2 regions of the Lutispora sp. QWL-02 genome follow, and region 2 is predicted to be linked to the other one. Evidence: riboswitches for the same ligand, from Rfam matches in the RefSeq annotation. Region 2 holds a riboswitch; the other holds the start of a gene.
What was found. Region 2 has a riboswitch for glycine ahead of AC4HCY_RS15695 (GrdX family protein). Riboswitches for the same ligand answer to the same signal wherever they lie in the genome.
Positions count from the first base shown of each region.

Region 1: another riboswitch for glycine. It lies ahead of gcvT (glycine cleavage system aminomethyltransferase GcvT); the one in region 2 lies ahead of AC4HCY_RS15695 (GrdX family protein).

Region 1 is NZ_CM177762.1:2,311,582-2,327,013, reverse strand. Features, by position in the region: gene AC4HCY_RS10820 (GNAT family N-acetyltransferase) at 1-371, opposite strand, end outside; gene AC4HCY_RS10815 (hypothetical protein) at 372-1,451, opposite strand; gene AC4HCY_RS10810 (hypothetical protein) at 1,609-2,166, shown strand; gene AC4HCY_RS10805 (MerR family transcriptional regulator) at 2,210-2,977, opposite strand; glycine riboswitch at 3,226-3,317, shown strand; gene gcvT (glycine cleavage system aminomethyltransferase GcvT) at 3,512-4,618, shown strand; gene gcvH (glycine cleavage system protein GcvH) at 4,889-5,272, shown strand; gene gcvPA (aminomethyl-transferring glycine dehydrogenase subunit GcvPA) at 5,274-6,614, shown strand; gene gcvPB (aminomethyl-transferring glycine dehydrogenase subunit GcvPB) at 6,611-8,077, shown strand; gene AC4HCY_RS10780 (cell division protein FtsX) at 8,137-9,024, opposite strand; gene AC4HCY_RS10775 (cell division ATP-binding protein FtsE) at 9,031-9,699, opposite strand; gene AC4HCY_RS10770 (coiled-coil domain-containing protein) at 9,724-10,896, opposite strand; gene AC4HCY_RS10765 (M3 family oligoendopeptidase) at 10,918-12,612, opposite strand; gene AC4HCY_RS10760 (P-loop NTPase family protein) at 12,883-13,836, opposite strand; gene AC4HCY_RS10755 (hypothetical protein) at 14,295-14,864, opposite strand; gene AC4HCY_RS10750 (GNAT family N-acetyltransferase) at 15,027-15,432, opposite strand, start outside.
Region 2 is NZ_CM177762.1:3,330,070-3,345,501, reverse strand. Features, by position in the region: gene AC4HCY_RS15745 (DUF58 domain-containing protein) at 1-19, shown strand, start outside; gene AC4HCY_RS15740 (transglutaminase TgpA family protein) at 12-2,246, shown strand; tRNA gene AC4HCY_RS15735 (tRNA-Leu) at 2,294-2,370, shown strand; gene AC4HCY_RS15730 (HAD family hydrolase) at 2,683-3,342, shown strand; gene AC4HCY_RS15725 (Cof-type HAD-IIB family hydrolase) at 3,441-4,277, shown strand; gene AC4HCY_RS15720 (DUF362 domain-containing protein) at 4,302-5,438, shown strand; gene AC4HCY_RS15715 (5'-nucleotidase C-terminal domain-containing protein) at 5,562-8,879, shown strand; gene trmL (tRNA (uridine(34)/cytosine(34)/5-carboxymethylaminomethyluridine(34)-2'-O)-methyltransferase TrmL) at 8,994-9,458, shown strand; gene AC4HCY_RS15705 (DegV family protein) at 9,483-10,322, shown strand; gene AC4HCY_RS15700 (DegV family protein) at 10,337-11,176, shown strand; glycine riboswitch at 11,299-11,398, shown strand; glycine riboswitch at 11,399-11,476, shown strand; gene AC4HCY_RS15695 (GrdX family protein) at 11,607-12,008, shown strand; gene trxB (thioredoxin-disulfide reductase) at 12,078-13,007, shown strand; gene trxA (thioredoxin TrxA) at 13,115-13,435, shown strand; gene AC4HCY_RS15680 (glycine/sarcosine/betaine reductase component B subunit) at 13,489-14,775, shown strand; gene grdA (glycine/sarcosine/betaine reductase complex selenoprotein A) at 14,824-15,285, shown strand; gene grdB (glycine reductase complex selenoprotein B) at 15,337-15,432, shown strand, end outside.

The sequences.
Region 1 (15,432 bases), 1.0 Mb from region 2:
TTATTAAAAACAAAGGTTGATAAGGTTCTTCCTGCAACGAGCCTTTTAAACCCGGGATCGGCATTCAGCACTACCTTCAGCCCCTTCATCTCTTCTATGGCTCTTTCCACAGAAGAAACCTCTCCCCAATAGCCTTTGCAGCAGAGTGAGATAGGCAATCCAATGATTCTGACATCGGCTCTCAGCGGGAAAGCATATTTGAAATTCAGCAGGTTTAGCTTTAAAGAATATGAGAGGATAAAGCTGTCTTCATTAAAGCTATATATTTGACCGCATGGATTTACTTTTTCCAGGAGCTCCAGCAATACTGACAACTCATGTTCAAAAGGTAAATTTGATTTGATATCCGATAAATTGCTATAGACAGCCAATTAATGCACATCCTTTATATAGGCTTTATAGCATTTGTGCCTGCTATCTGCCCATTTAATGCCAAAGCTCTTTGAAAGAGTATTATTTTCGAGGATCCAACCGGATTCAAAATTAGCATACCGACCTTTAACGCATTGAAAACAATGGTCAAACAATGCTAAAATCGCTCCCCGCCCTTTTTCATTGGGTATCACTCCCATTTCAACAATTTTAAAGGTATCTATTTTATCAGAAAAAAATTTATTTTTAATCACAGTTGATAAGCCTAATGTCTCTGAAGGCTTCATCAATTGATGAAAATCGGGATACCAGAGCATGAATCCCACAGGCGTTCCATTTTTTTCAACAAACAAAAGATTTTCAGGTTTTAACAAAAATCTGAAATCCTTAAACAGCTCTAAATCTTCTTCAGCTTTTCGCGGATAATAAAAGAGATGCTCTTTAAAAGCGTCATTATTTATTTGAGTATATATATATGCTTCGGCTTTCAAATCCCTGAAATCAACTGGGCGAACCACATACCTTTCTCTGATCCGCCTCTGAAGTCCAGAATTGAGCAAACGCTCAAGTGAATGCATATCCTTTTTGTAACTTATCATTTCTATCGCTTTGAAGCCGCTTTTTTCAAAAAAGTCATGATAAAAAGGCGGGTTATGTGGCATACCAAAGCTTTGCCGCTCCTCATAATGGCTGGCTAAAAATCCCAAACCGTAATTTACATGAATGTTTAAAGAGCCCGATATTTTATCAGCACCCTTTTCTTTAGCCAAGGCTTCGGCTCGATCTATTATTAAATCAAAAGCCTCCATATCGAATTTTTCGGCTTCAAAGAAGCCTATCTGCAGAAACTCAGGCATCCTATAAGCATATGCCAATATGCTTATCATTATGATTCTGCCGCCATCCATCACCATCAACGGCTCCAGGTAAGCGGACTTGCATAATTCACTCTTGCCGCTCAACAAACCCTTTAGCAGCCCTGACATAGAATTTCGCTTAAAAGGATTATTCAAATATTGATTTTCATAAAACTTGAAAAAAGCTTTTACATTCATATCGTCAACTTGCTTTAATTCCATTTTTCCTCCTGCAAACCACTGTGTGCTTATACTATTTATTATATTAAATCTCTGATCATAAGACAACAAACATGCTGTCAGGCACTTTACATTGATTTTTTTCATATGGATATAATAAATTCAAAGTAAAATTTATTACTTTCAAGGAGGGCAATTAATGAAAGCAAAGAAATTAATATCGATATTTATCCTTGCTGCTGCACTGTTTGCAGGATGTGCAAAGCCTGCGCCTGCGCCTTCTCCGGCTCCAACGCCTTCAGATGCTACACCGGATAAGGTCACAACTGCTTCTATAGTTGATAATGCGGCGGCATTTGAAAAGGCAATAGGCAGCAGCGGCACATGGATCATAGCTATCACAAAAGACCTGACCATTGATAAGGAGCTGGTATTGGACGGCGAATTTAAAAATGGCAAGAAAGACGCTGAGGGCAAGGATATCATACAAAGGAAAATCGCCCTTTATGCCCAGGATGCTAACAGAAACATCACTGCCCGATATACTTTAACAGCACCAAGGCTCACCATCAACAGCCCCGAGGCCAGCATCCAGCATGGAACCTTTAAAGGAGACCTTTATGTTTCATCTAAGAATTTTAAGCTTGTAGATGCTACTGTTGACGGAAATGTATATTTTACTGCAGATGAAGCCAAGGGTACCTTTACAATGGATGATAAGAGCAAGGTCACCGGAAAGCAGGAGATCAAGAAATAAGCGAAAGCGGTTGGATGCCCCAACCGCTTTTTCAAGCTAACAGCTACTTCCTTTCCAGGCCAGTATAGATCAATATCGCATGTCTAAAAAATTCTGCCGTACCCGGCTGCTTTTCATCATAGTAAGCCCTGAACCTTTCATCATCAACATACATTTGGGCAACACCCGCATGGGCTTCCTTACTGTATTCATTCCAATAATATGTGAGCCATTGCTTGTGAAGCTCAGCTGCTTTTTGAGCGGATTCACCTGCGGGATCACCGGTTTTAAAGGCCTCAGAAAGTTTTTCCTTAACCTGCTCTCCAAGCTTTGTTACCTTATCATAGTCTTCTCGGGTCATGCCCATAACTTTTTTATTGGACCTATCAACTACATCATCACCATACTTTTCTCTTATCTCATTTCCATATTTCTTTTCATTATCATCGATCATTTTTCGCTTAAAGCCTTCGAATTTTTCTTTATCAAACATTTTTATCCTCCCTTCCGCAAAGGCTATGGTTTTTTCCACATTCGCTATCAACGCATCCAATTGGCTTCGTTTTTCAAGGAGTCTTTCACGATGTTCTCTAAGTGCAGCGACCCCGTCAAAAGCAGGTGAAGATATCAAATCTTTTATCTTGTCCAAGCTTATATCCAGCTCTCTATAAAGCATTATTTGCTGCAGTCTGTCAATTTCCGCCTGGCCATATATACGATATCCCGATGAATTGATTCTTGCCGGCTTAAGAATACCGATTTCATCATAATACCTAAGAGCCCTTGTGCTGACACCTGCCAACTTTGCCAAACCTTGCACTGTATATTCCATGTGTTTGCCTCCTTTCAAAATCAATATACACCTTTACGTAACGTTAATGTCAACATAATTTTAAAATATTTGGGTTAAATATATATCAGGGGTTGAAATACTTGGAATATATTTATATAATTATAGCAATAAATGAATATTCAACCGGATGAAAATGGCGAGAGATATCATAATAGATAGCCGAAGGAGCAATTATAAAAAGGAAGCCATCTTTTTACAAACACTCTCAGGCAAAAGGGATCGTCATGGGACGGACCTCTGAAGAGTCCGTAAAACGGCGCCGTAGGGGAAATACACTGTGAGTGTAGAAGCTCTCAGGTAAAAGAACAGAGTGGATATAATGGCATCTTTTATTATTATGCTATTATATCCATTTATATTTTGGACACAATACAACTGTATATCATTTGATAACTGCGTATGAACTTTAGGAGATATTATTCCGAAGCCTAATGCCATTCGGCTTATAGATATAAGCATCAGCGGCAAAGGCTATCGGATAAATATATTAAAATTAAAAGGAGGAATAGTCTTATGAGTGATCCTAAAAAGACGGCGCTTTATAATTCCCATGGAAAATATGGCGGAAAAATCGTAGATTATTCAGGTTGGGCACTGCCGGTACAATATGAGGGTATAACCGCAGAACATGAAGCTGTTAGGAATAGCGCGGGTTTATTCGATGTATCTCATATGGGAGAAGTTGAGATAAAAGGAAAGCAGGCTACAGACTATATTCAAAACCTGATCACCAATGATATATCTAATATGAATGAAAACCAGATAATTTACTCTCTCATGTGCTATCCCGACGGCGGCATCGTCGATGACCTTTTAGTCTACAAGTATACAAATAATCATTATATGCTTGTAATCAATGCGGGCAATGTTGATAAAGATGTTGAATGGATGAAGAATAATATAGGAGCCTATGATATGCAGTTTGCAGATATATCGCCTGATATATCTGAGGTGGCCTTTCAGGGGCCTAAAGCAGAAGAAATACTGCAGGAGCTGACAGATACAAATCTGTCTGAAATTGCATTTTTCTATTTCAAAGAAAATGTGAAGATTGCAGGCAGAAATTGTCTTGTATCCCGCACCGGTTATACAGGTGAGGATGGCTTTGAAATCTACATGAAGCATGAGGATGCCGAATATTTATGGGATAAAATACTTGAGACCGGAAAGGCTAAAGGTGCAAAGCCTGCCGGCCTTGGATCCCGTGATACTCTGAGATTTGAAGCAAACTTGCCACTTTACGGCAATGAGCTTTCCGCGGAAATCACACCCCTGGAAGCTGGTTTTGGAATGTTTGTAAAACTTAACAAACCCGGATTTATCGGAAAAGAAGCCCTTGAAAAGCAAAAGGCAGAAGGTTTAAAACGAAAAATAGTAGGCTTTGAAATGATCGAGCCGGGCATTCCAAGGCATGGATATGATGTTTTAGCTGACGGAAAAATTATTGGTTTTGTAACAACAGGCTATAATTCTCCTACGCTAAAGAAAAATATAGGCCTTGCAATGGTTGATATCAAATACTCGGAGCTTGATACTCCGTTAGAAATACAAATAAGGAAAAAAACTGCGAAAGCTAAGGTAGTCGGCAGAAAGTTTTATACCAAGCATTACAAAAAGTAATTAAGATTTTACTGCAATAACTCATTAATGCATATGTTGCACTGACTGATAACGATTGCAAATGTCCCAGGGCATGCTCTCTTGCTCCTGTGGAGCAATTCACCTTATGCTTCGGGACTAAGAGTTTGTAAGCTTGCATAGGGTTGCGTCAAAACTAACAAACTCTAAGCTCCTTCACAATTAACTCTTTTATCAGTCAGTACAACAGGCTAAAACAAAGTTTTGCAGTCTGAACAATGAATAATTAAAAAAAGTTTAGGAGGAGTAACAATGGAAGTAAAAAAGGATTTGTTTTATTCAAATGACCATGAATGGGTAAGAGTCGAGGGAGAAAAAGCCTATATAGGAATCACAGATTATGCTCAGCATTCTTTGGGAGAAATAGTATATGTTGAATTACCGGAGGTTGACAATGAACTTAATGCCGGAGAGGTATTCGGGGTCATAGAATCTGTTAAAGCGGCTTCCGACTCATATCTTCCGGTTTCAGGCAAAGTCCTTGAGGTTAATGAAGAATTATCGGATTCACCTCAGCTTATCAATGAAGATCCATATGCAAGCTGGGTAGTGCTTATAGAAATGTCCGATAAATCCGAGCTTGATAATCTTATGAATGCGCAGGAATATGAGGAATTCTGCAGTAAGGAGGATTAATATGCATAGGTATATACCAAATACAGAAGCTGATGAAAAGCTGATGCTCGGAAGCATCGGTGCAGAATCCATTGAAGATCTGTTTGTAGATATACCGAAAAGTTTGCGTCTCGACAGAAAGCTCAATATTCCCGGTCCTCTATCCGAGCTGGAGCTTTCTGCTCATATGAAAGATCTGAGCCATGCAAATAAAAGCACTGAGGATCTGGTCTGCTTCCTTGGAGCGGGGGCTTATGATCATTATATACCTTCCATTGTAAGGCATTTGGCGATGAGATCAGAGTTTTATACTGCATATACACCTTATCAGCCCGAAATAAGCCAGGGTACCTTGCAGGTGATATTCGAATATCAGACTATGATCTGCAAGCTCACCGGCATGGATGTGACCAATGCATCTATGTATGACGGAGCGACCGCCTGCGTAGAGGCTGCTATGATGGCTGTAGAAAGCGCAAAGCGTGACTCCATAATCGTTTCAAAAACAGTTCATCCTGAAGTCAGGAAAGTATTGAAAAGCTATATGAGGTTCCGCGATGTTGAAGTGATCGAAGCTGATATGGCAGACGGTGTTACTGATGCAGAAAAACTGAAATCATTGGTGGGAAGCAATACCGCTGGTGTTATTGTGCAAAACCCCAATTTTTTCGGTATAATAGAAGATCTGTCTGAGGTTGAAAAAATAGTCCATGGAAATAAATCTGTATTGATAGATTATGTAGATCCCATTTCTCTGGGGATACTGAAAAGCCCTGCCGAATCCGGCGTCGATATCGTTGTAGGAGAGGGTCAGTCCTTAGGTAACAGCATGAGCTATGGAGGGCCATACCTTGGATTCATGGCTACCAATACCAAGCTGATGCGAAAAATGCCCGGAAGGATTGTCGGACAATCTGATGATGTGGACGGAAAAAGAGCCTTTGTTCTTACATTGCAAGCCAGAGAACAGCATATACGCAGGTATAAGGCAACCTCCAACATATGCTCAAACCAGGGCCTTAATGCTCTTACTGCTGCCATCTACATGACTACAATGGGTAAAAAAGGTATTAGAGAAGTGGCTGAACAAAGCACAAAAAAAGCTCATTATGCAATGAAACAGCTTACAAAGAGCGGCAGATTCAAGCCATTATTTGACAAGCCCTTCTTTAAGGAATTTGCGGTTACAAGCGCTACAGAAAGCAATAAAATTAATAAGGAGCTATTAAAGCATAATATTCTCGGAGGCTATGAGCTGGAAAAAGACTATCATGAATTTAAGAACAGCTTGCTGCTGTGTGTCACTGAAAAAAGGACTAAAGAGCAAATCGACAAGCTTGCTCAAGCGATGGAGGTGATATGATGAAGGATTACAATAAGCTGATTTTTGAAATTTCCAAAGAAGACAGGAAAGCCTATAGCCTTCCTCCCTGCGATGTAGATGAAGCAGAATTGAATAGCTTGATCCCTGATTCATTTTTAAGGGATAAAGAAGCTGAGCTGCCGGAAGTGAGCGAAGTCGATGTTATAAGGCATTTCACCAATCTCTCCAATAAAAATTATGGAGTGGACACCGGCTTCTATCCGCTGGGCTCCTGCACCATGAAATATAATCCTAAAATAAATGAAGATATGGCGGCTTTGGGAGGATTCAGCAATATTCATCCCCTTCAGCCCGTAGAGACAGTGCAAGGAGCTCTTGAGCTCATGTATGAGCTTGATAACTTGCTTTCGGAGATAACGGGAATGGAAAAAGTAACCCTTCAGCCTGCTGCGGGAGCTCATGGTGAACTGACCGGCTTGATGATAATCAAGGCCTATCATGATAATAGAGGAGACAGAAAAAGAAATAAAATCATAGTTCCGGATTCGGCTCACGGAACAAATCCTGCTAGTGCAGCTGTCGCAGGTTTTGAAATAGTGGAGATAGAATCTGATAAAAACGGAGCTGTAAATCTTGAAAAACTGAAAGCCGTATTAAGTGATGAAATAGCAGGATTAATGCTGACAAATCCCAGCACCTTGGGACTATTTGAGCATAACATAAAAGAGATAGCAGATCTTGTGCATGAAGCAGGAGGTCTTCTTTACTACGATGGTGCAAATGCCAATGCTATTGTTGGGATGACGAGACCAGGTGACATGGGCTTTGATGTAATTCATCTCAACCTGCATAAAACTTTCTCCACTCCTCATGGCGGAGGCGGACCTGGAAGCGGACCTGTCGGAGTAAGAAAGGATCTGGTTAAATTCCTTCCGGTGCCAATTGTTGAAAAAAAGGATGGCAAATATGTGCTGGACTATGATAAACCCAACTCCATAGGCAAGGTTAAAAGCTTTTATGGGCATTTTGGGGTTGCTGTAAAAGCCTATGCATATATACTGTCAATGGGTGCCGATGGATTAAAGGAAGTAAGTCAAAAGGCAGTGCTTAATGCAAACTATATTATGAGCAAGCTGAAGAAACATTACTATCTGCCCATAGATCAAGTATGCAAGCACGAATTCGTTTTAGGCGGACTTCTCAATGATGAAAACCATATTTCTACTCTGGATGTGGCTAAACGCTTGCTTGACTATGGCTACCATCCTCCTACAATTTACTTTCCGCTCATCGTAAGTGAAGCTATAATGATCGAACCTACTGAAACCGAAAGCGTTGAGACTCTTGATGGGTTCATCGATGCAATGATAAAAATAGCAGAGGAAGCTAAGGAAAGTCCGGATATCTTAAAAACCGCTCCCCATGACACACCGGTAAGAAGAATAGACGAAGCTAAAGCTGCAAGAAATCTGATATTGAAATGGGATAAAAATAAACAATAAAAGAGAATGCCCTCCGATATGGAGGGCATTCTTGATTATTTAACCAAGCTTCTTGTGGTCTATTCGACCTTTGCCGACAGCAAGCCAAAGATACCGCCAACTATTCCCAAAACCAAACTTATCACTATACCCAGAATAAATAAGCTGCTTTCCAAAGCTTCACGGGGAGGCAGCGGAATAAATGGGAGCGGGCCGGCCATTTGACTATAGAAAGCTTTTAAAGCGAGCACTGCAAGAGCAAACGCAGCCATGGCTCCTGCCATAGTCAATATCAAGCCTTCAATCAAAAATGGGAATGCAATAAATGATTCAGAGGCACCCAAAAGCCTTAGAGTATTTATTTGCTCCCTGTTATTATATATCCCGCTCTTTATAATATGTGATATCGTTATCACCGTTGTTATGCTTACAGTAGCCATGATCAGCCACCCCAGCGCTTCAAACACTCTTATAATACCCCTCAAACGCTCCAAAACATCCCTGTTATCCCTTATTTGTTCTATATCGGGTACAGACTTCAGGCCTTCGAGAACCTTTTCCATTTCCCCAAGCTGGATCTTTACCTCTATGAATGGGCTGAAGGGGTTATCATCCAGGTATTTCAGAACTTTTGCTTCTTCCCCCAGGATTGCGGACATCCTGTTATAGGCTTCATCTTCATCAATAAGCCGGGCACCCATGACGCCATTAATTTTCTTAATGCTTTCCACCATCTGCAAAATACCATCATCTTCAACGCTATCACCAAAAAATACGTTTATTTCTGCTTCGCTCTGTATTGTGTCGACTACATAGCCGCTTATCCACCAGCTTGAGAGCACCATGATGAGTATAAAGAAAATAAGCCCTATGCTTAAAATAGAAAATATATTAGTCATCATATTAATTTTTATTATTGTTTTGGCTTCTTTGAAAAAATACCCTATATTGTATATTATATTGTTCATTATTCATTAACCCAGCCTTTCCTGACGGATGCTTCCATTGCTTACGCAGATCAGCTTTCCTTCTCTAAAGCTCTCAATCAAATGAGTTGCATGGGTAGTAATGATCACCGCCGTATTCTTATCTTTAAAAGAAGTCAATAACTCCAATATATTTAAGGCGTTATCTTTATCAAGGTTTCCGGTAGGTTCATCGGCAAGTATCAATAAGGGCCGCCTGGCTATTGCCCGAGCAATAGCCACTCTTTGGCACTCCCCCCAGGATAGATTTTCTGCCAGTGCGGAAATCTTGTGTTTAAGTCCCACCTTCACCAAGGCATTAATCGCATCCTCCTTCATTTGTTTTTGTGGAATATTCAAAAAACGTATGCCTAGCATCACATTTTCAACGGCTGTTCTGCCTTTTATAAGCCTGAACTCTTGAAAAACAGGACCGATAGATCTTCTCAGCTTCCTTATTTTTGAAGCTTGTCCTCTGATTATAGGCTGTTTTAGAACCGCTAAAGAACCGGATGTAGGATACTCCACTCCCATAAAAAGCTTTAAGAGGCTGGTTTTGCCTGAGCCGCTGGGACCTGTAATATAGATCAGATCACCCGGTTCAACCTGTAAGTTTATATCGTTTAACGCTATTGTACCGTCACTGTACTTTAAGCTCACGTTCTTTGCCTCAATCAAGTCCATCGCCTCCTGCATTTTTAATCAATATAAATTGGGTTTAACGGTCAAATTTATGTAATCTTCCATGATCTCTACAGATTGCAGAGTATAGCTGCCGAGCAAGGGCTCCAGATCCAACGACAGTTTTTTTTCTCTAAATAATTCCTCTATGGTTCCTGCTGCCAGCGGCATGTCATAAAAAACCCCTTCTTCTGCTTCAAATTCTAAAATATGCCCTTCTGCAATGATGAATACTCCTGATAATTTCAAGTTCTTTTCAGGAAGTTCAATCACAATCTTACCAGGTTTAAAATCAAATATCATCTCAGCAATATCAACCTGGCTGGAAACTATATCATTAAAGCTTTTTTCATTTAAGGACGCCTTGATCCCAAATATGGAAAAATCAAACGTCAAAGCGTCGGGAGGAAAATTGCCTTCTTCGATGATGCCGGAAAACTCTTTTTCAGCTTCCGAAAAAAGCAGCTTAAGTTCCTTCCATACATGCTGCATATCAGCAATCTGCTTTTGATAGTACCCTTTTTTCACTGTCAGGGATGTCAAATATTCCTCCATATCAATTTTTAATTCTGCTTTTTTAGCAATCGCTGCCGTTAATTCTTTATGCTTAAGCTCCAATAAGGCCAGCTTTTCCATGAGCTCAGCTTTAGCGCCATTCAACTGCTCTTTGCTTGACTCCAGCTGCTCCAGCAATACCCCCGTATCCCGGGTCAGATCCCGCAAAGTATTAATCCTCAATATAAAGGAAGACAAGCTGTCTGAATTAAGAATTATTTCAAGGTAAGATATAGGGCCCATCCTCTGGTAGCTCCTCAAAACCTGTTTTAAGCCTTCCTGCTTTTTTCCAAAGGAATACTCGGCATCAGCGATTGCCAATTCAAGCTCTTGGGCTTCCCTGTCAATTTCTTCTATTTGCTGGTCAATCTCCTTTTCCTCTGCTTCTATTATCTCCATCTCTTGAGCCAGCGTAAATAAGCTTTGGAGTATTTTCTTTTCATTTTCGGATATCCCGGCCAGCTCCTCTTGCAATTTCGAGAAAGGATCCGTCCCACCCGCAATAATCCTTGTATGCGGAATTGTCAAAGCTATTGCCAGGCTCAGAATCAAAAACCATTTAACATTTACTGATTTAAACATGCGCTCACCCTTATTCAAGCTTCTATTCTCTTTCAGCATCCGCAAGGCCTTTTTCATACGCTTTGCCCTTGTTTCGAACTAAAGCTTGCTGTCATCTATTGTATCAAGCCACTCTTTTATTGGTCCTACAACCTGTTTAATAATTCCGTCTGCAAAGGGATTTTTTAGATTTGCAGTCTCCACTAATTCTAAGAAAGGTTTGCTTCCCCCTTCTTTGCAAAGCTTTATATAATCTGCCCACGCACTCTCCCTGTCTTTTCTGGACTTGATCCAGAATTGGAAAGCACAAACTTGGGCTAAGGTATAATCAATATAATAGAAAGGTACTTGGAATATATGGCCTTGCCTGAACCAGTAGCCCCCCCGGTTTAGGAAGTCATTATCCGCATAATCTCTGAATGGCATATACTTCTTTTCTATTTCCCTCCACTTTGCTTTCCTTTCCCCAGGAGAAGCTTCCGGATTTTCATATACAAAATGTTGAAATTCGTCTACCGTCACCCCGTATGGGATAAAATTTACGGCTCCGCTCAGGTGGCTGAATTTGTATTTGTCTTCTTCATTCTCAAAAAACAACTTCATCCAGGGCCATGTAATAAACTCCATACTCATAGAATGAATCTCACAGGCTTCTGAAGTAGGAAAATTATATTCCGGAATCTCATAATCTCTGCTTAAGTAGGATTGAAAAGCATGACCTGCCTCGTGGGTAAGCACATCTATATCTCCGCTTGTTCCATTAAAATTAGAGAAAATAAAGGGAGATTTGTAATCGGGAATATAAGTGCAGTAGCCTCCGCTCATCTTTCCTTTTTTGCTGACCAGATCCAGCAGTTCTCTATCCGTCATATATTTAAAGAACTCGTCAGTTTCCTTTGATAATTCTTTATACATTCTTTTACCCATATCCAGTATCCATTCAGGAGCTCCCTTCGGAACAGCATTACCTGTTGTATACTCCAAAGGTTCATCATAATATTTAAGCTCATCAAGGCCGAGCCTTTTTCTCTGTCTATCCTTCAATTCAGATACAACCGGCACTAAATCTTCATAGACTTGTCTCCTGTAATTTGCTACCATCTCTGCATCGTAATCAGACCTCGACATGCGGGCATAGCCCATATCTACAAAGTTCTTATAGCCTAGCTTTTTAGCCATCTCATTTCTTACCTTAACAAGCTCATCGTATATCTCATCAAATTTGGATTCATTTTCTTCAAAGAAGGCAATATAGGCCTCGTAAGCTTTCTTTCTCATAGCCCTGTCTTTAGACTCCATAAAAGGTCCCATTTGGCTTAAATTTCTCTCTTCACCTTCAAAGCTTATACTGGCTGATGCAATAAGCTTATCATATTCAGTTACCAATTTATTTTCTCTTACTAAATCCTCCATTATCTCTTCAGAAAAAGTCTTCAGCTCCAATTCAGCCAATGTGAAAATCTGTCTGCCCCAGACCTTCGCCAGCTCTTCTTTGAATCTTGAGCCTACCAAGGCTTTATAATATTTAGATGCAATATTTTGGTACTCAGGCATGTTTTCGTCTAAAAAATCCTTTTCTCCTGCATAATATTCATCTTCGGTATCAATGGAATGTCTGATATAAACTAAATTCTCCATGGTTTCAACGCCTGAACGTATCTTATTGATCTCTCTCATTATTTCATTTTGCTCTTCAAAAGAATCTGCAGCATTAAATCTGTGCAGCAGACTTTCAAATTGTTCACTAATTTTTATCAGATCAGGCCTTATGTATTTATAATCTTGAAACTTCATCATAGAATCCCCCTTTTATTGTAATAGCATCATACTATCATATTATGAAATTATATATGTGCAGTAAAAGGAAATTTTTAAGCAATAAGCCTTAGCTTGGTAATCATTATATCAGTTTTCCTCGTAAATAATCAATTTCTAATTCACCAAACTCACCATTATTTCTATTTTTTCTTGTACCCCGTGTAACCTTGTCCAAATACTGTGCTAAGTGCTGAGGCAACTCATGCTTGCTACCGGTAAGGACAGTTAAATAAACTGCTATATCTATTAGATTTTAATAAATTTTTTATCGTTATACTGCCAGTCATAATTTCCGCTAACTGTGAATTGCATTTTCTCTGCCATAATATCAAATTGAAGCATAACAGGAAATGATATTAGTTCGAATTGTTCATTGCCAATATATTTCATTGGCATGTATGGCCAAAACAATGATGTATATATTAGCTTTGTTTCACCATCAAAGCTAATATCCCACGTGTCTTCTCCTCCTTCGAGCTGATAAGTTCCGCAATACTTTTCTATTTCTGACAATTTGTTTTCTTCCTCATAGTATTTGTACCCGGCAGTTTCTGTTATTTCACGTATATAATTATCCCAACACTCATTTGTTGTATCTATCTTTAGCTTGTCACAGGACAAAGTATCAAATATTTTTGCCATTTGCTCCTGTTCATAAGCCAAGCTAGCATAGATGCTATCATCTCCTATATATTCATGTGTTTTAAAAAAGCCGTAAGGTCCTGGAACACTTAAAATAAGCTCTCTCCACCAATCACCACGTGCCTTGAACGCTTTTTCAAAACTCTGTCTTATATCTGGTCTGTATAGAAAAACTATTAGTGGATTTAAAGGTCTTATTATTTCAAGGATCTGTTGGAAATAGTTTATTATCTGTTCTTCATTCCATGCACTATTTAAAAGATACCTGTCTAAAGAGTGTAAAAAACATCCTTCTGTAATGCAAACTTGCTTACCTTGCTCAATCTCCTCTTTAAATTTTCCCCATTTCTGCAACATTACCTGCCTATTTAATTCCATACCATCTAATGAATGTATATCATCTGCTTCAAACTCTTCATGCCTTATCGGATGTTTTTCGCATTCTTCATGAAGCCAATATATTTTATCCTGATATGCAATTTGTTTATATACACTCTTAGATGTCGTTGATTTTCCAACTGTTGAATGACCATCTACAAGGATTAATTGATGTTTCATTTTTCCCCCTCCTCCAAACCGGACTAGAACTTTTCGATTCACCCGTTTTTCCAACGCAACAGTTTACTTGCCTCCTTCGACTTTCAGCACAATAATGTGATCTTTATAGCCTCTTCTGATATTACCTAGTGATTTATGAAAAATAGCCAGGTATTTAAATACCATATTTGTATTGATTATCCAAAAGGGGTATGATAAGATTTTAATGACAGCTATTGATAGTAATAATTTAAATTTGATCTTTCATCGGTGCAGTTAACAGTATTAGCCTGGAGAATATCGATAACATTGAAGATTTAAGCGAGCAATGCAAAAATGCATTAAAAGTCATAAATAACATGGATTCCCAGTTAATACTACTTGCGGATAGCATAGTGGATAATATCAAGGATATTGATAAGGGGTTTTGGACCCAGGTTCAAGAGCAAAGAAACTTACAAAATTCCAGATTTGTTAGATTAATAAAATAACATGCTTCCTAAACTATTGATTATAATCGCTGCAACTCCACTTGCAAAAATAAATACAATAATCTTTAATATCTTTTTTTTACCTGAGTAATATATTGCTGTTGCAAATATAGCTGAAAATATTACTAAAGAAATAATACATAATAGCTGCCCGGATATTCCTATGCTTTCTGCAACTTTATACTCATCCTGATATTGCATATTCTTGCTGACTAAACTATCAACCATTGGCTGTATTCTCAAAAGTGTATTTGCATATACAAATGACAGTAAATAAGAATTTGATTTTTTTGAACTTATTAACAAAACTAAAGATATTACAGCAAGTACAAGGGTTGCAACTAGTCCACCCGAACTGTGTAGCGCTTGATGCAAATTGGTTAATTCTTCATGCATTACTCCTGTTAACACAAATCGTTGCTCTATACCTAGAATCATACCAACTAAATAATGTCCAAACTCATGAACTTGATAAGCTATTATTTGCGCACCTATCGAAATTAAAAAAAATATTAATAAATTCTCTTTGGATTTAGTTTCATAACTTAAATTTATCATACTCTTTTCCATCTCCTCTCTTGCAATAATCAGCCTTCATGTAGCCAGATTTTCCTAGTTACAGTAGACGCACCGGTTACCTAGCACACTCCGCAAAAATCTCGTAATGCAGAATTGCCGAACATGTTTCACATAATAAGAAGAGTATGCCTTAACTATAGCTCATAATTTTTTGGACAAATGATAAAGCCTATGGTCTTTAGGACAATCCTCCAATATACCGAAAATTTCATATCCATTTTTAAGATAAAAATCTTTAGCTTGAAAATCGTAGGTACTTAAATATGCAATATGGCACCCCATACTTCTCGCCTTATCTTCCACAGCACTCAACAATTGTTTCGCAATTCCTTGATTGCGAAATTCTTCTTTTACCCATAATGTATCAATAGATAGAACTTGCCACAATGCAGAGCATGCCAAAATCCCGCCAATAATCTCTCCGTTCTCATCTTTTATACATCTGTTAATGCTGATAAACGGTTTTTCCTGAGTAAGCGATATTGATTCGAGATTAAATTGCAGCAACATATTGCCTATATGCTCGGCTTCATCTTCCCTCGGAATT
Region 2 (15,432 bases):
GAGGGATAGATATGCGTAAGCAGGCTTTTATAGATCGCTTTTTTAAGCTTTTTTTGCTGTTCATAATGATCCTTGCACTTTCCATGGGTATAAGAGATTATTTCTCTATGGATATAAGCTTTATTGATTTGCTTCTTTACGATCTCATCCTTGTGCTTGCAACGTCATTGCTATACAGTTTCCCTCAGATTATCGGATGGGGTATTCTTGCTTCTGCAGCTGCAGCAGTATATATGAAATATTATCACGGCCAGTTATTTGACAAGATGCTGAGGGAGGCTCTTCTTTTCTTGCAGTGGCTTCCTGCTTACATCGCCGGATATGCTGTATATTTGGAGGAATACAGCATTCAACTGCTGATAACCATACTGTTTTTTTCAGCCGGCCTGATGTCGGTGCTTGTCTTTTCAAAAATAAATAAGCTGGTAGTCACTGCCATCGGCATCATTGTTTTTTCCTTCTTCTGGTTTACATATGTAGAAAAGGCCAAGTTATATCTGATGATTTACTTCTTTTCATCTCTTATATTGCATTCCTACAGCTTATGGGAGAAAAAGAAAGGGGAATGGAGCAGCAGAGAAATCCCCATATCATTGAGCTTCTATAGCAGCTGGATAATAAGTGCATTGCTGCTCATAGGATTTTCTATATTTTTCATGCTCATGCTGCCCTTAAATATCAGACCTCTGAGGGTAACGGCCATCAATAATTTTATGATGCGGAACTTTCCCTTCGTTGAGCAATGGAAAAACAGCTCGGAAGAAAGCTATGGATACAGTTTCAGATTCAGCCTGTCCACTGCTGTGTATAACGGTAAAAAATTAGGAGGGCCCATTAGCTTTAGCGGAATACGCATGCTGACTTTAAAGAGCGATCTGAAAAGCAATCTGTATCTTCGCGGCAGCGTTTATGATAAATATACAGGCTTTAATTGGAATAAATCCAGAAAGGTATCTCAGCCATATGAGAGGGATAAGCCTGATGATCTGCCTCCAAAACTAAAATATAGGGAAGTGAAGATGGAAATAAAGCCTGAAAGGCTGGTTTCATCCACCTTCTTTAGTGCTCTGTATCCTGCTGGGATCGGATATGATGGAGATAAGATTTTTATCAATCAAGACTTTGAGCTTTATGGAGGAAATCTGATTTCCAGCGGCACAAGCTATGAAATAAAGAGCAAAGTACCGCTTTTATCGGAAAGGATGCTCAGAACCCAGTTCTCATATGCAGATGAAGACATGATGAAGCAGTATCTCAAGCTGCCCCAGGGCATCCCGGGCAGGGTAAAAAAATTGGTGGAAGAACTGACATGGGATAAAAGCAGCAATTATGATAAAGCAAAGGCCATAGCAGATTATCTGAGAAAAAATCATATCTATACTTTAAAACCTGGAAAAGTGCCAGAAGATAAGGATTTTATTGACTATTTTCTATTTGAGAAAAAAGAAGGCTATTGCACCTACTTTGCCACTTCAATGGCCGTTATGCTCAGATTGGCAGGGATTCCTTCAAGATATGTGGAGGGTTTCCTGATAAAGCCCGAAGGACAAGGCAAAAAAACATATGATGTGCTCGATAGCGAGGCCCATGCTTGGGTAGAGGCTAACTTAGGGGAATATGGCTGGGTAACCTTTGAGCCCACGCCTGCCTACGAGGATGTTAAGCCGGAGGAACTTCCGGAAGATGGAGGGACAGGTGAGGCCCCCCAAAGCAATGGAAACGATCTTCCGTCCTTTTCTCAAGATGCCGTAAACAAGTCCCGCAGAGAAAAGGAACTGCTGGAAGAAGACATATATACCGGTGAAGATTCAAAAATCAAAGGCGATGACAAGAGCACGTTCATCACAATATTTATTTTTATAATTTCAGCTTTTGTTTTATCAAGAATTTTTTATGGCATCATCAGAATTAATATATTTAAATTTATGAAATTGAAAAATTCCAAAAAATTTGCCGAAAGTTATATAAAGCAAGTGATCTGGATGCTGGAAAGAGCCAATAGGAAGAAATATGACAGTGAAACCTTTAGAGAGTTCATAAACAGCGCATCTGGCGCTTTCGAGCTGGATAAGGATAGCTGTGAATATATTATTTCAACTATTGAGGGCATAATATACGGAGAAAAAACTATAGAATATGCAGAAGCATATGAACTAAAGAGCTTTGGAGAACGTCTGAGGAAGAATATTAAAGCAAAACTGGGCATAATGGAGTATATCTTGAATTTTTATTTTGGCAAGCCATAAAAAAATATTTGTGCTTTAGCATTTGCTGTGATATAATATTTTCGTTAGCGCGAGTGACGGAATTGGCATACGTATACGATTCAGGTTCGTAGTTTTGCGGGTTCAACTCCCGCCTCGCGCACCATAATGAAAGCGAATCACTCCTATGAGTGATTTTTTTATATAGGCGAATGAATAGCTCGGGAGTTGAACGGGCGGAAAAGGAAATGCGCCCTTTGGAAGCATTTACCGCCCAGGCGTAATAGCGAGCCAAAGCGAGCGGAGCAACTCCCGCCTCGCGCACCAAAAAGTTAAAAAGATGATTACAGGCCTTCTCGTATTGTACGGGAAGGTTTTTTATAATGCATAGGGAAGCATGATTGGGGTATGGAATTTGTAAGAGCATGAAATGTGTTGTAAAATAGTATTGTAATTGTATAATTCAGGAGGAGCTAAGTTGAAATACCGTTGTTTGATTTTAGATCATGACGATACCGCAGTCAAAAGTACGCCGGATATTCACTATCCGTCCTTTGTGGAAGCCCTAAGGGTATTAAGGCCCGATATGAAGACTTTAAAGCTTGAGGAGTTTGTCCGCTATTGCTTTAATCCGGGGTTTTACGGGCTATGCAAAGATATATTGAAATTCAGCGAGGAAGAGCAGCAATATCAATATGATATCTGGAAGAGGCACACAAAATCAAAGGTGCCAGGCTTTTATCCCGGCTTTGCCGATTTGGTAAAAAAATATAAAGAGTCGGGAGGAATAATATGCGTTGTTTCCCATTCGGAAAGCCGGCAGATCATAAGGGATTACATGTTAAACTGCGGCTTGTCTCCTGATTTGATATTCGGTTGGGAGCTGGAAGAAGAGCAGAGGAAGCCTAACCCATATCCAATCCTGGAAATCATGAGGAGATTCAGCCTGGAAAATCGCAATATATTGGTGGTAGACGATTCAAAGCCCGGCTTGGATATGGCAAGGAGCTGCAATATTGAATTCGCAGGAGCAGGATGGTCTCATGTGATTCCGGAAATAAAAGATTACATGAAAGCAAATTCTGACCACTATTTCCCTACCGTGGACTCTTTGGAAAGATTTATATTTTCAACATAAGTCCGGGTATGAGCTCACATAGCATATTCCTTGTAATACCAACAAAGTAATAATAGAATAAAATTATGACTATTTCTGAGACGAGAGGGAGAATTGCAATGTTATCAGAACAAAACAAATACAAAATGATAGTAATGGATATGGATTATACTCTTTTGAACAAACAGAAAGAGGTTTCTCCGAGAAATAAAGAAGCCCTGGCTGAAGCGGCAAAAAAAGGAGTTCATCTTGTCGTAGCCACAGGAAGGATATATTCCTCAGCCAGGTTTTATACAAGACTTCTTGGCATAAACACTCCAATAATCGCTAGTAATGGCGCAATAATAAGAGAAGATTATACCAACAATATAATGTTTCAAAGCATTCTCTTGGATGAAGTCGCTTTGGAGATGATAACGCTGTGCAAGAGCAGCGGCTTATATTGCCATCTTTACTCCCAGGATACGGTATATACTGAGAAGATAGTGAATATTTCACAAAAATATACTGAATGGAATCAAAGCTTGAGGGAAGAAGACCGCATAAATGTGAGGGTGGTAGAATCCTTGGAAAAGACGGTAAAGGAGGAAAAGGGCAAGATATTGAAGGCCGTAGTAGTGGATGACGATGAAAAAAGGCTTGCCGGGATAAGACAGGAAATATTGAGCACCGGGAAGGTGTCTGTGAGTCAATCTTTGAGAGATAATCTGGAGGTCATGAATAAGGGTATAAATAAAGGCAATGCCATAAGGATTTTAGGAGAGATATATGGCATAAAAAGAGAAGAGATAATAGCCATGGGCGATAATGAAAATGATATAAGCATGATAGAATATGCCGGGATGGGCATAGCCATGGGCAATGCAGTGGATGATTTGAAGAAGAAGGCGGATTATATAACCGCTTGTTATGACGAAGACGGAGTTGCACAAGCGATAGAGAAGCTTGTATTATAAGGGGTGCATAATGAATTGGATCGAGTGAGCATAGTAAAATGCAGCGATTATAAATATGATCAGGTAGATAAGGCAGTAGCCCAATCCCTTGATGCATTAAAAGGATTAAAGGACAAAATCAAACCGGGAAGCAATGCCTTGGTGAAGGTCAATTTGCTTAAGAAGAACAGCCCTGATGACGCGGTGACTACTCATCCTGCAGTGGCAGAGGCTATCGTACGATACCTTCAGAGGCTGGGCTGCAATGTGACCCTGGGTGATAGCCCCGGAGGGCCGTATACAGAATGGATGCTGAGAGGTATATATAAAGCTACAGGTATGGCAGAGGTTGCCCAAAGGACAAACTGCAGCCTGAATTATGACGTATCCGTAACGGAGATACATAATGAATGTGGAAGAATGTTGAAAAACATGCAGGTCATCAAGGTTGCGGAGGATGCGGATTTTATTGTATCTGCTGCAAAGCTTAAGACACATGCCATGATGACCTATACTGGAGCTGTTAAAAATCTTTTTGGACTGATACCCGGCATCATAAAAGCTGATTATCATTTCAAAATGAATGACTTGGGAAACTTTGCAGCCCATCTTGTAGATATATGTGAATATGCAAAGCCGTTGTTTTCCGTTATAGATGGGATTGACGGCATGGAGGGCGATGGGCCTTCTGCCGGAGACAAAAGGCATGCAGGGGTGATCATGGCTTCCGAGAATCCATATGCTTTGGATTTCAGTGCCTTGAGAATGATAGGAATAAGTCCGGAGACGGTGCCGACGGTTGCGGAAGCCAAAAATCGCGGCTTGTTTTCCTGTGATGATAATGATATAGAGTACACTTGCCTGAAGCCTTCGGAGATAGATATCAAGCCTTTTAAAAAGCCGAAATCTCTGGATATAAACTTTGTTGGAGGAAGGATACCGGGTTTTGTTGAGAAATGGGCATTGAATAATTTAAGGCCTAAGCCGGTATTTGATCCGGATATCTGCATCGCGTGCGGTATCTGCAAGGAAAGCTGTCCGCCAAAGGTTATCAATATGGACAGCGGCAAACCTGTGGCGGATTTAGATAAATGTATAAGATGTTTTTGCTGCCATGAGCTTTGCCCCAAAAAAGCGATAAATATAAAAAAGCATTGGATATATGACAGGCTATTCAGATAAGCCTGTCTTTTTTTGCTTATTAACATGTTTGAGACTTAGAAAATATTATGGTAAAATTAGCATAGATATGTATATATTCCTATAATCCACTATATACATAAAAAATTAGATGGAGGTATGAAAATGAGAAAGGGATTAAAAAGGATAAGTATTTTACTTGTATTCCTCATGGTTCTTTCAATGATGTTGCCAATGAGCGCTGTTTTGGCGGAAGATAATGATGCTAAAACAATTACTATATTGGGAACGAGCGATCTGCATGGAAGAATCTATCCGTGGGAATATGCAGCCGGAAAAGAAGATTTAAAATCAGGCTTTGCCAAGATTTATACTTTAGTAAAGCAGGAAAAGGCTGCAAATCCGAATACTCTTTTAGTTGACTGCGGCGATACTGTTCAAGGCAACTTGGCTGATCTATTCAACAGTCAACCTGTACATCCTATGGTCGAAGCATTAAATTACATGGGTTATGATGCTTGGACTATCGGCAATCATGAATTCAACTTCAATCTAGACTTCTTAAATAGAAACACTGAAGCCTTCAAAGGAAGCGTGCTGGTTGCCAATATCTATAAGGAAGACGGTACTCGTGTTTTTGAACCATATAAAATATTTGAAAAAGACGGTGTGAGGATTGCTGTTGTAGGTATGACCGCACCTCATGTTCCTACCTGGGAGTCCGCTAATCCGGATCGCTTTAAGGGCATGACCTTTACTGATCCGGTGGAAGAAGCTCAGAAGGTAATAAAAGAACTGGAAGGTAAATATGATGTTTTGATTGGAACCTTCCATTTAGGATCCACCCCTGAAAAAGGAACTACCGATGGCGCATTGCCGGTTGCAGAGGCAGTACCGGAGTTCGACGCAATATTCTGCGGACATGCCCATGCTAAATTTGATAATATTGAATCAAAATCCGGAGTAAAGCTGATAGAACCGGGAAGCAATGGTGCAGCTTTGGCTAAAGTTGATGTAAATGTGGCCAAAGAAGATGGCAAGTGGATTGTAAAAGAAGTCACGACAAAGAATATAGATGTGACTGCAGATGTGGAAGCAGATAAAGGTATGCTGGAGAACTTTGCTTATGTAGATGAGAAATCTAAAAAAGAAGCAGCAAAAGAGGTTGGCAAAGTTACAGCCGATTTTGTAAAGGGCGTAGATTATTTTACCGGCGCCGACAAAATTACAACGGCTCCGAGAGCGCAGCTTGAAGATAATGCCATCACAGATTTGATAAATGAAGTTCAAATGTATTATGCGAAGGCCGACATTTCTGCAGCGGCGCTGTTTGATATGGATGCAAATGTCAAAGCCGGTCCTTTTAGACTGCAGGATGCAGCCAAGATATATAAGTATGACAACAATACCTTAGTGGGATTAAATATTACCGGCAAGAACTTAAAAGAATACATGGAATGGTCGGCAGGTTATTATAATCAGTACAAGGACGGAGATCTGACAATAAGCTTCAATCCTGACGTAAGAGCTTATAACTATGATATGTTCTCAGGAGTCAATTATGATATCGACATATCAAAGCCTGTAGGCAGCCGTATAGTCAACCTTACATATAAAGGCCAGCCTATAAAGGATGAGAGCATATATAAATTAGCTTTGAATGACTATCGTTTCGGAACATTGAAGAGCCTTAAACTGGCGACAGATGCTGATAAATACTATCCTACAAAGGATCAAGAAGGAAATCAGGAATCCATGAGAGCCCTTGTTTTGAAGTATGTACAAGAGGTTAAGAAGGGCACTGTTACTCCTGCTGTAGATAATAATTGGAAGATAATAGGCACCAAATTTGATACGGAAAAGTACAAAGAGTACTATGACCAAATAAAATCCGGTAAAATCAAGATACCCGTATCCTTTGACGGAAGAACCCTTAATGTGAAGTCCGTCAATATTGATGATCTGGCAAAGCTGGGCAAGGTCCCAAATACTAAGGTCATTTCACTATTGTCTGTAAATGATTTCCACGGCAATATCGTTGAAAGCGGAAAGAATCCCGGAGCAGCAAGATTGGCAGGGTATTTTAAAGCGCAGAAAGCAGCCAATCCCGAGGGAACAATAATTCTAAGCGCCGGGGATATGTACCAGGGTACAGCAGATTCCAATCTCATGTACGGAGTACCGGTTCAGGCTATCATGAACTATATAGGCTTTGATGCAATGGCCATGGGGAATCATGAGTTTGATTGGGGTATGGGAGCAATAAACAAGTGGAAATCATTGACTAAATTCCCGTTCCTTGCAGCAAATATAATTGACAAGAAAACAGGCGAGGTCGCTGATTTTGTAGAGCCATACACAATAGTAGAGAGAAACGGTATAAAAGTAGGCATAATAGGAATAGCAACCCCTGAAACAATGACAAAGACAAAGGCTGAAATGGTAGAGCCCTATATATTCAAAAATCCCGCTGAAACAGTCAGCGCCTTGGTGCCAAAAGTCAAAGAAGCCGGCGCAGATATCATTGTGGTGCTCAGCCATCTGGGTGCAATGCAGGATAGCAAGACAAAGGAAATCACCGGTGAAGCGGCTGATTTTGCAAAAGCAGTCAATGGAGTGGATGCCATAATAACGGGTCACTCTCACCAGACAATCCAAGGCAGGATTAACGGTATACCTGTAGTGCAGGCATATTATAATGGCAGATCCGTTGCCCATATCGATCTATATCTGGATGCTGAGAAGAAGGTTACAAGGAGCGAATTCTTCGTCGATGCCAATGTAATCAAAGCTCCAGAGGATGAACAAATGAAAGGTTATCTAAGATTCATCGGAAATGAGCTGTCGCCGATCAAGAATGTACTGCTGGGTAAAGCATCTTCTGCTTTGAATCATGATACTGCCGTAACTCAGGTATCTCCTGTAGGAAATTTTGTGGCGGATGTAATGAGAAAGGCTGCCAAGGCTGACATAGCGATTCAAAATGGCGGCGGGCTGAGAAGAGATATCCCTGAAGGAGATATTACCATGGGCCTTATGTACGAGCTCCTGCCCTTCGATAATACATTGTTTACCTTTGATTTGACAGGGAAGCAGGTTAAAGAAGCTATAGAGCATGGTATAATATTAAACAATGAAAAGACATTCAGATCAGGCCAATTCTCCGGGCTAAAGGTTAAATATGACTCGACCAAAGCAAGGGGAGAGAGAATAGTTGAAATTACATTGCTGGATGGGAGCCCGCTCGCAGACGACAAGGTTTATAAGGTTGTAACCAATGACTTCCAGGCAACCGGCGGAGATGAATACGTAATGTTTAAAGAAGGCAAGAATACTTTTGACACAAACATTCCGATAAGAGATGTTGTCGTAGATGAGATAAAGAAATTGAAGGTCATCAATCCTGTGGAAGATGACAGGTTAATAGATGTAGCAGGGAAAACCAGCATGGTCATACCTTTTGACTTTGATTTGGCAGCATAAGATAATAATAGGATTACAAGTAAGAAAGGTGCATAAGCGCCTTTCTTTTTTTCTCTTGTAGAAAGCCTGGCGATTTTGTATTATATATATAGACTTACAAGGGAGATGTTATGCTTGTCGATAAATATAGTGCTTGTAGAGCCTGAAATACCTCAGAACACCGGTAATATTGCAAGAACCTGTGCAGCAACAGGCTGTAAGCTTCACTTAGTAAAGCCTTTGGGCTTTTCTGTGGAAGATAAGTATTTAAAACGAGCCGGATTAGACTATTGGAGTTTGGTTGAGATTAAATATCATGATAATTTAGATGCTTTTTTCGATATGTATAGAGAAGGAAAGTTCTTCCTTTCCACCACTAAAGCTAAAAACAAATATACTGATTTAAAATATGAAAAGGATTGCTTTATATTGTTTGGCAAAGAAACCGCAGGATTGCCCAAGGATTTGCTTTTAAAAAATCCGGATGAATGCATAAGGGTTCCTATGATCGATGAAGCAAGATCCTTAAACCTTTCGAATTCTGTTGCTATAGTAGTTTATGAGGCACTAAGGCAAATCGGATTTCCCAATATGATATAACATAGAGTGTAGGGGGAGTTATTAATGGCTGTTGTTATTTTAACAGATACTATGTGCGATGTACCTAAGAAATTTGCAGATGAATATAATATCAGAGTATTGCCATTGACAGTAAATTTTGGGGAAGAATCCTTCAGGGATGGTATAGATATTACAGCAGATGAATTCTTTAAGAGACTGGAATCTTCTGAGGAACTGCCTAAAACATCCCAGATAAACCCTCCGCAATTTGAAGCTGTATTTAAGGAGGAATTGGGAAAGAGCAATGCTGTTGTCGCGATTCTGGGTTCTTCCGAATTGAGCGGCACGTATAACTCCGCGGTTATTGCCAGAAATAATTTGGAAAGCCATAATATATTTGTCATAGATTCAAGAGCGGTGACCTTGGGGGCAGGATTGCTGGTTATTAAGGCGGCGCGCTTGGCACGTGAGGGCAAATCTGCAGAGGATATAGTTGATAATATTGAAAAAGCCAAAGATAGGATGAAACAATTTTTTATTATAGGAAGCTTGAAGTATCTGTACAAAGGAGGGCGCATATCTCTTTCTGCTTCGGTGCTTGGTTCGATTTTGAACATTAAGCCTATAATAACTATGGTGGATGGAAAACTGGAGATGATTGAAAAAACCAGAGGAATAAAGAAGGCCATTTCCATAATGATGGATAATATAAAATCTAACGGTTGGACATTAGACGGTAAGGTGATAGGCATAAACCATACCTTATGTCCTGAACAAGCTGATTATATTGAAGAAATAATAAATATGTCCTTTAAGCCCAAAGAGATAATAAGAGGAGAGGTGGGATCGGTGGTAGGAACTCATGCCGGCCCCGGTTGTGTGGCGCTACATTTTGAATTATAGAGGAGAGGTGGAGTATGAGCAAGATTAAAATAATTACCGACAGTACATCAGATTTGCCAAGAGGTATAGCAGAAAAATATGATATTGAGGTTTTGCCTCTCACCATATTTTTCGATAAAGATGAATATAGAGATTGGGTAGATATAGCTCCAAACGCTTTTTTCGAGAGGATGAGAAATTCAGAAAAATTGCCAACAACATCACAGGTGAACCCAAACAGCTTTAAAGAAAAATATGAATTGTTTTTGAAGGACTATGACCATATAATATCCATACATCTGTCTTCAGATGCCAGCGGTACTTATAATTCTGCAGCAATTGCCAGGGAAATGGTCGGCGAAGATAAGGTAACTGTTATAGATACAAGAAACTATACCTATGGCTTCGGCCAAATGGTGATAGAAGCCGCAGAGATGGCGGGGGAGAGAAGGACAAAAGAGGAAATAGTTGATAGAATAAACTATCTGATAGATAATGTGAAAACTTTATTTGTGGTTGATACCCTTGAGTATTTAAAAAAAGGCGGAAGACTCTCTGCTACTAAGGCAACCATAGGGACCTTGTTAAACCTGAAGCCCATATTGACTGTTGACGACGGAAAAATAGTGGCGATTGACAAGGCCAGAGGGATGAAGAAAGCGCTGAAACGGATTGTGGAAATAATGCAGGAGCAAGGTGCCAACTTAAAAGATCAGAAGGTCAAGCTCGGTCATGCAGATAATCTGGAGCATTTAAGAGACTTTGAAGCTGCCATCGAGGAAACCTGCGGCAAATTTGAGATGGAAGAATTTGAAATAGGCTGTGTCATAGGCGTATATTGCGGTCCGGGAACCGTGGTTATCCACTATATTTAAAAATTTTTTTAAAAACAAACAAATAAAGCTTGAATAGATTAGACAAATTGTATATAGTATAAGTATAGGAAATATCTATAAAAAAAATATACGATTTTTGGTATAATTTAATATGGTATGGATGAAGATTCGCGGGAGATGCCTATTAAAATAGGAGCCGAAGGAGTAAGTACGGAAAAGCCCGTTAATGAAACTCTCAGGCAAAAGGACCGCAATCGGACATAACTCTGGAAAGCATTATGCACCGAAGGAGCAATTCTATTTCATAGAAGAATCTCTCAGGTTAATGACAGAGATAGAGGCAACTGCTTCTATCTCTTTTTGTTAGCATGAGAACATCAGTTGCGATTCATAAATGCATCTTTGATAAACTACCCGCTAACGAAAAAAGAATAGAAGATAATATGCAGCTAAAAATATTGATTGAGAGGTGATAAGCCTGACACGGAATATCTATATTTTAACTAATAATGTCTTGATTTGTGATAAATTTAACGACACATTGAAGGTTTCTTACGTTGACGGCAGCTATATCGATGTTTTGTATCAGGTAAGAGACAGAATACACACAGGCAGTGTCCTGATCTCACATCCCCTTATGGGAAGCGTTAAACCAAATGAGACACCATATAGAAGCATAATATTGGAAGATAAAAAAGGAGCTTTGGATTTTCAATCGCTTTCAATCATTGAATCCAGCATAGAAAGCTGTAAAAAACTGCTTAATGACAGACCTACACCGGACTGGAGCAATAAAGTCCTTGAAGATTTTAGGTTTTTGGATATGAAGCTTTTAGAAAGCGCATTATCAAGCCTGGGTATAAACTACTAAAACCAGATGAATAGATATAACAAACTAATCCAATGATATACATATGAAAGTGATGAAAGGGGTAGAATAATGGATAAAATTTACGATGTTGCCATAATAGGGGGAGGACCTGGAGGACTTGCTGCAGGATTATATGCTTCCAGAGGCAGAATGAGTGCTGTAATAATTGAAAAAGGCAAATGGGGAGGACAGGCTGCAACAACCGAAGAACTGGAAAACTATCCCGGTTCTATTGAGCATCCTACAGGGCCCAGCCTTACAGCAAGGATGAAGAGTCAGGCAGAAGCCTTTGGAACTGAATTTATAAAGGATGAAGTGGTAGGGTTTGATTTAAGCGATAAAGTCAAAGTCCTAAAGCTGAAAGAAGGAGAAATTAAAGCGAAATCGATAATCATAGCAAGCGGAGCTCAGCATGTCAATTTAGGAGCACCGGGAGAAGACGATTTCAGAGGTAAAGGCGTATCCTACTGCGCAACCTGTGATGCTGATTTCTTCGCAGAATTGGAAGTAGTAGTTGTAGGCGGAGGAGACGCAGCGGTTGAAGAAGCTTTGTATCTTACCAAATTTGCTGATAAGGTCTCAATAGTTCATAGAAGAAACGAATTCAGAGCAGCAAAATCTATCGTAGAAAAAGCATTGGATAATGAAAAAATACAAATAATATGGGATAGTGTTGTTGAAGAAATATACGGTGATGGAATAGTGGAAGGCGTTAAGCTGAAAAATGTAAAAACCGGCGAGATAACAGACTACAGAACCGATGGAGTATTCGTATTCGTAGGCACAAAGCCTGTATCCGAATTTGCAAAGGGCATAGTGGATATGGATGAAAAGGGTTATATAATTGCAGATGCGGAGATGAAGACTTCAGCAGAAGGTATATTTGCAGCAGGCGATGTCAGGGTTACACCATTAAGGCAGGTTATAACTGCAGCAGCGGATGGAGCTGTGGCAGCTATAAGTGCTGAAAAATATATAGAAAGAACCTTTAATAAATAATTAGAGGAGACTGGAGCCGCTAAAAGACAAGAAAATCTCACGAAATCTGAAATAAAAAATTCAGTGACTTTCAGTGGCTTATAAAATGCTTAAAAGGAGGTGAAACAATGTTAGAGCTGAACAAAGAAAATTTTGACCAAGAGGTATTACAGGCAGCAGGACCGGTAATAGTAGATTTCTGGGGTACAAAATGCGAACCCTGCAAGGCTTTGATGCCCGACGTAGAAAGATTGGCAGAGCAATACAAGGATAAAATGAAGTTCTGCAAGCTTAATACTACTGAAAACAGAAGATTGGCTATAAGCCAAAAGGTTATGGGCTTACCTACTTTCATAGTTTATAAAAACGGCGAGAAGGTAAAGGAAATCAGCGGTGCAGATAATTGCACACCTGATACCATAGAAAACCTGATAAAAGAGAACATATAACGTTTCCATGGGGGACTCTCAGTCCCCCTCCAAATAAAAGGGAGGTGAATCTCATGCGTCTAGAGTTAGGCAATATATTCATAAAGGATTTACAGTTTGGCGAAGCTACAAAAGTTGAAAATGGCGTATTGTATGTAAACAAGAAGGAGCTTTTGGAGGCAGTCAGCGGCGACAATAGGTTGGTCAGCATAGAGGTAGATATTGCAAAACCCGGTGAAGAGACCCGAATAATGCCGGTAAAGGACGTCATTGAACCAAGAGTAAAAGTTGAAGGGCCTGGCGGAATATTCCCAGGATTTATCAACAAGGTTGATGTAGTAGGATCAGGCAAGACTCATGTATTAAAAGGTGCTGCAGTTGTCACTGCAGGTAAGATTGTGGGATTCCAGGAAGGTATAATCGATATGACTGGGCCCGGTGCAGATTACACTCCGTTTTCTAAGACCAATAATTTAGTATTGGTTTGCACACCTATTGATCATTTACCTCAGCATGAGCATGAGCAAGCAGTCAGGATGGTAGGCTTGAAAGCTGCGGCTTATATAGGAGAAGCAGGAAGAAATGTAAAGCCTGATGAAGTTAAGACTTATGAAACTTTACCGCTATTGGAAGGCATTAAGAAATATCCTGATCTTCCAAGGGTAGCATATGTCTACATGCTTCAAACCCAGGGACTTCTTCATGACACTTATGTATACGGTGTGGATGCAAAGAGAATAGTTCCTACACTCATATATCCAACAGAGGTTATGGATGGAGCAATACTAAGCGGAAACTGTGTTTCTGCATGCGACAAGAACCCAACATATAATCATCTGAACAATCCAATAATTGAAGATCTATATGAAAGACACGGCAAGGATTATAACTTTGTTGGCGTCATCATAACAAATGAAAACGTTACATTGGCTGATAAGGAAAGATCTTCAAATTGGTCCGCTAAATTGGCAGAATATCTCGGACTTGATGCAGTCATAGTATCTGAGGAAGGCTTTGGAAACCCCGATACCGACCTTATGATGAATTGCAAGAAGATCTCGGCAAAAGGAATTAAAACCGTCCTTGTTACTGACGAATATGCAGGAAGAGACGGAGCATCCCAATCTCTGGCAGATGCTGACAAATCAGCTGATGCAGTTGTAACAGCAGGAAACGCCAACGAAGTGATCGAACTTCCGGCAATGAAGAAGGTAATAGGGGATTTGAAACCTGCCGACATAATAGCAGGAGGCTTTGCAGGCAGCTTGAGACCTGACGGAAGCATAGTTGCTGAGCTTCAGGTAATAACCGGAGCAACCAGCGAAATAGGCTTCAATAAGCTATCAGCAACACAATATTAGAACTCAGATAATACAAAATAGAAAATCAATATAGAAAGGATGAATCGCATGTTACAGGACAAGAAGGTAATCATCATAGGCGATAGAGACGGCATTCCTGCTCCTGCTATAGAAGAGTGCGTTAAGACAGCAGGCGCTGAGGTAGTGTTTGCATCAACCGAATGCTTTGTCTGAACGGCCGCAGGAGCGATGGATCTGGAAAATCAAAAGAGGGTATTAGAACTTTCCGAGAAATACGGGAAGGAAAATGTTGTAGTAGTATTAGGCGCATCCGAAGCTGAAACAGCAGGATTAGCAGCTGAAACAGTTACAGCAGGAGACCCTACTTATGCAGGTCCTTTAGCAGGAGTCTCGTTGGGACTCGCAGTTTATCATATATTTGAACTTAAAGAAGAAGTTGACGCCGGTGTGTTCGATGAGCAGTGCGGCATGATGGAAATGGTTCTTGATGTTGATGCCATTGGTGCCGAAGTCAAATCCATCAGGGATCAGTATTCTCAATTTAAATAATATTCCTCATGTTCGAAAGAACAAATAAAAGAGAGGAGGGAAGTTACTAATATGATTAAAGTAGTTCATTATATAAATCAGTTCTACGGTGGCATTGGCGGCGAAGAAAAAGCCGATGTGAAGCCGGAAGTAAGAGAAGGTGTGGTA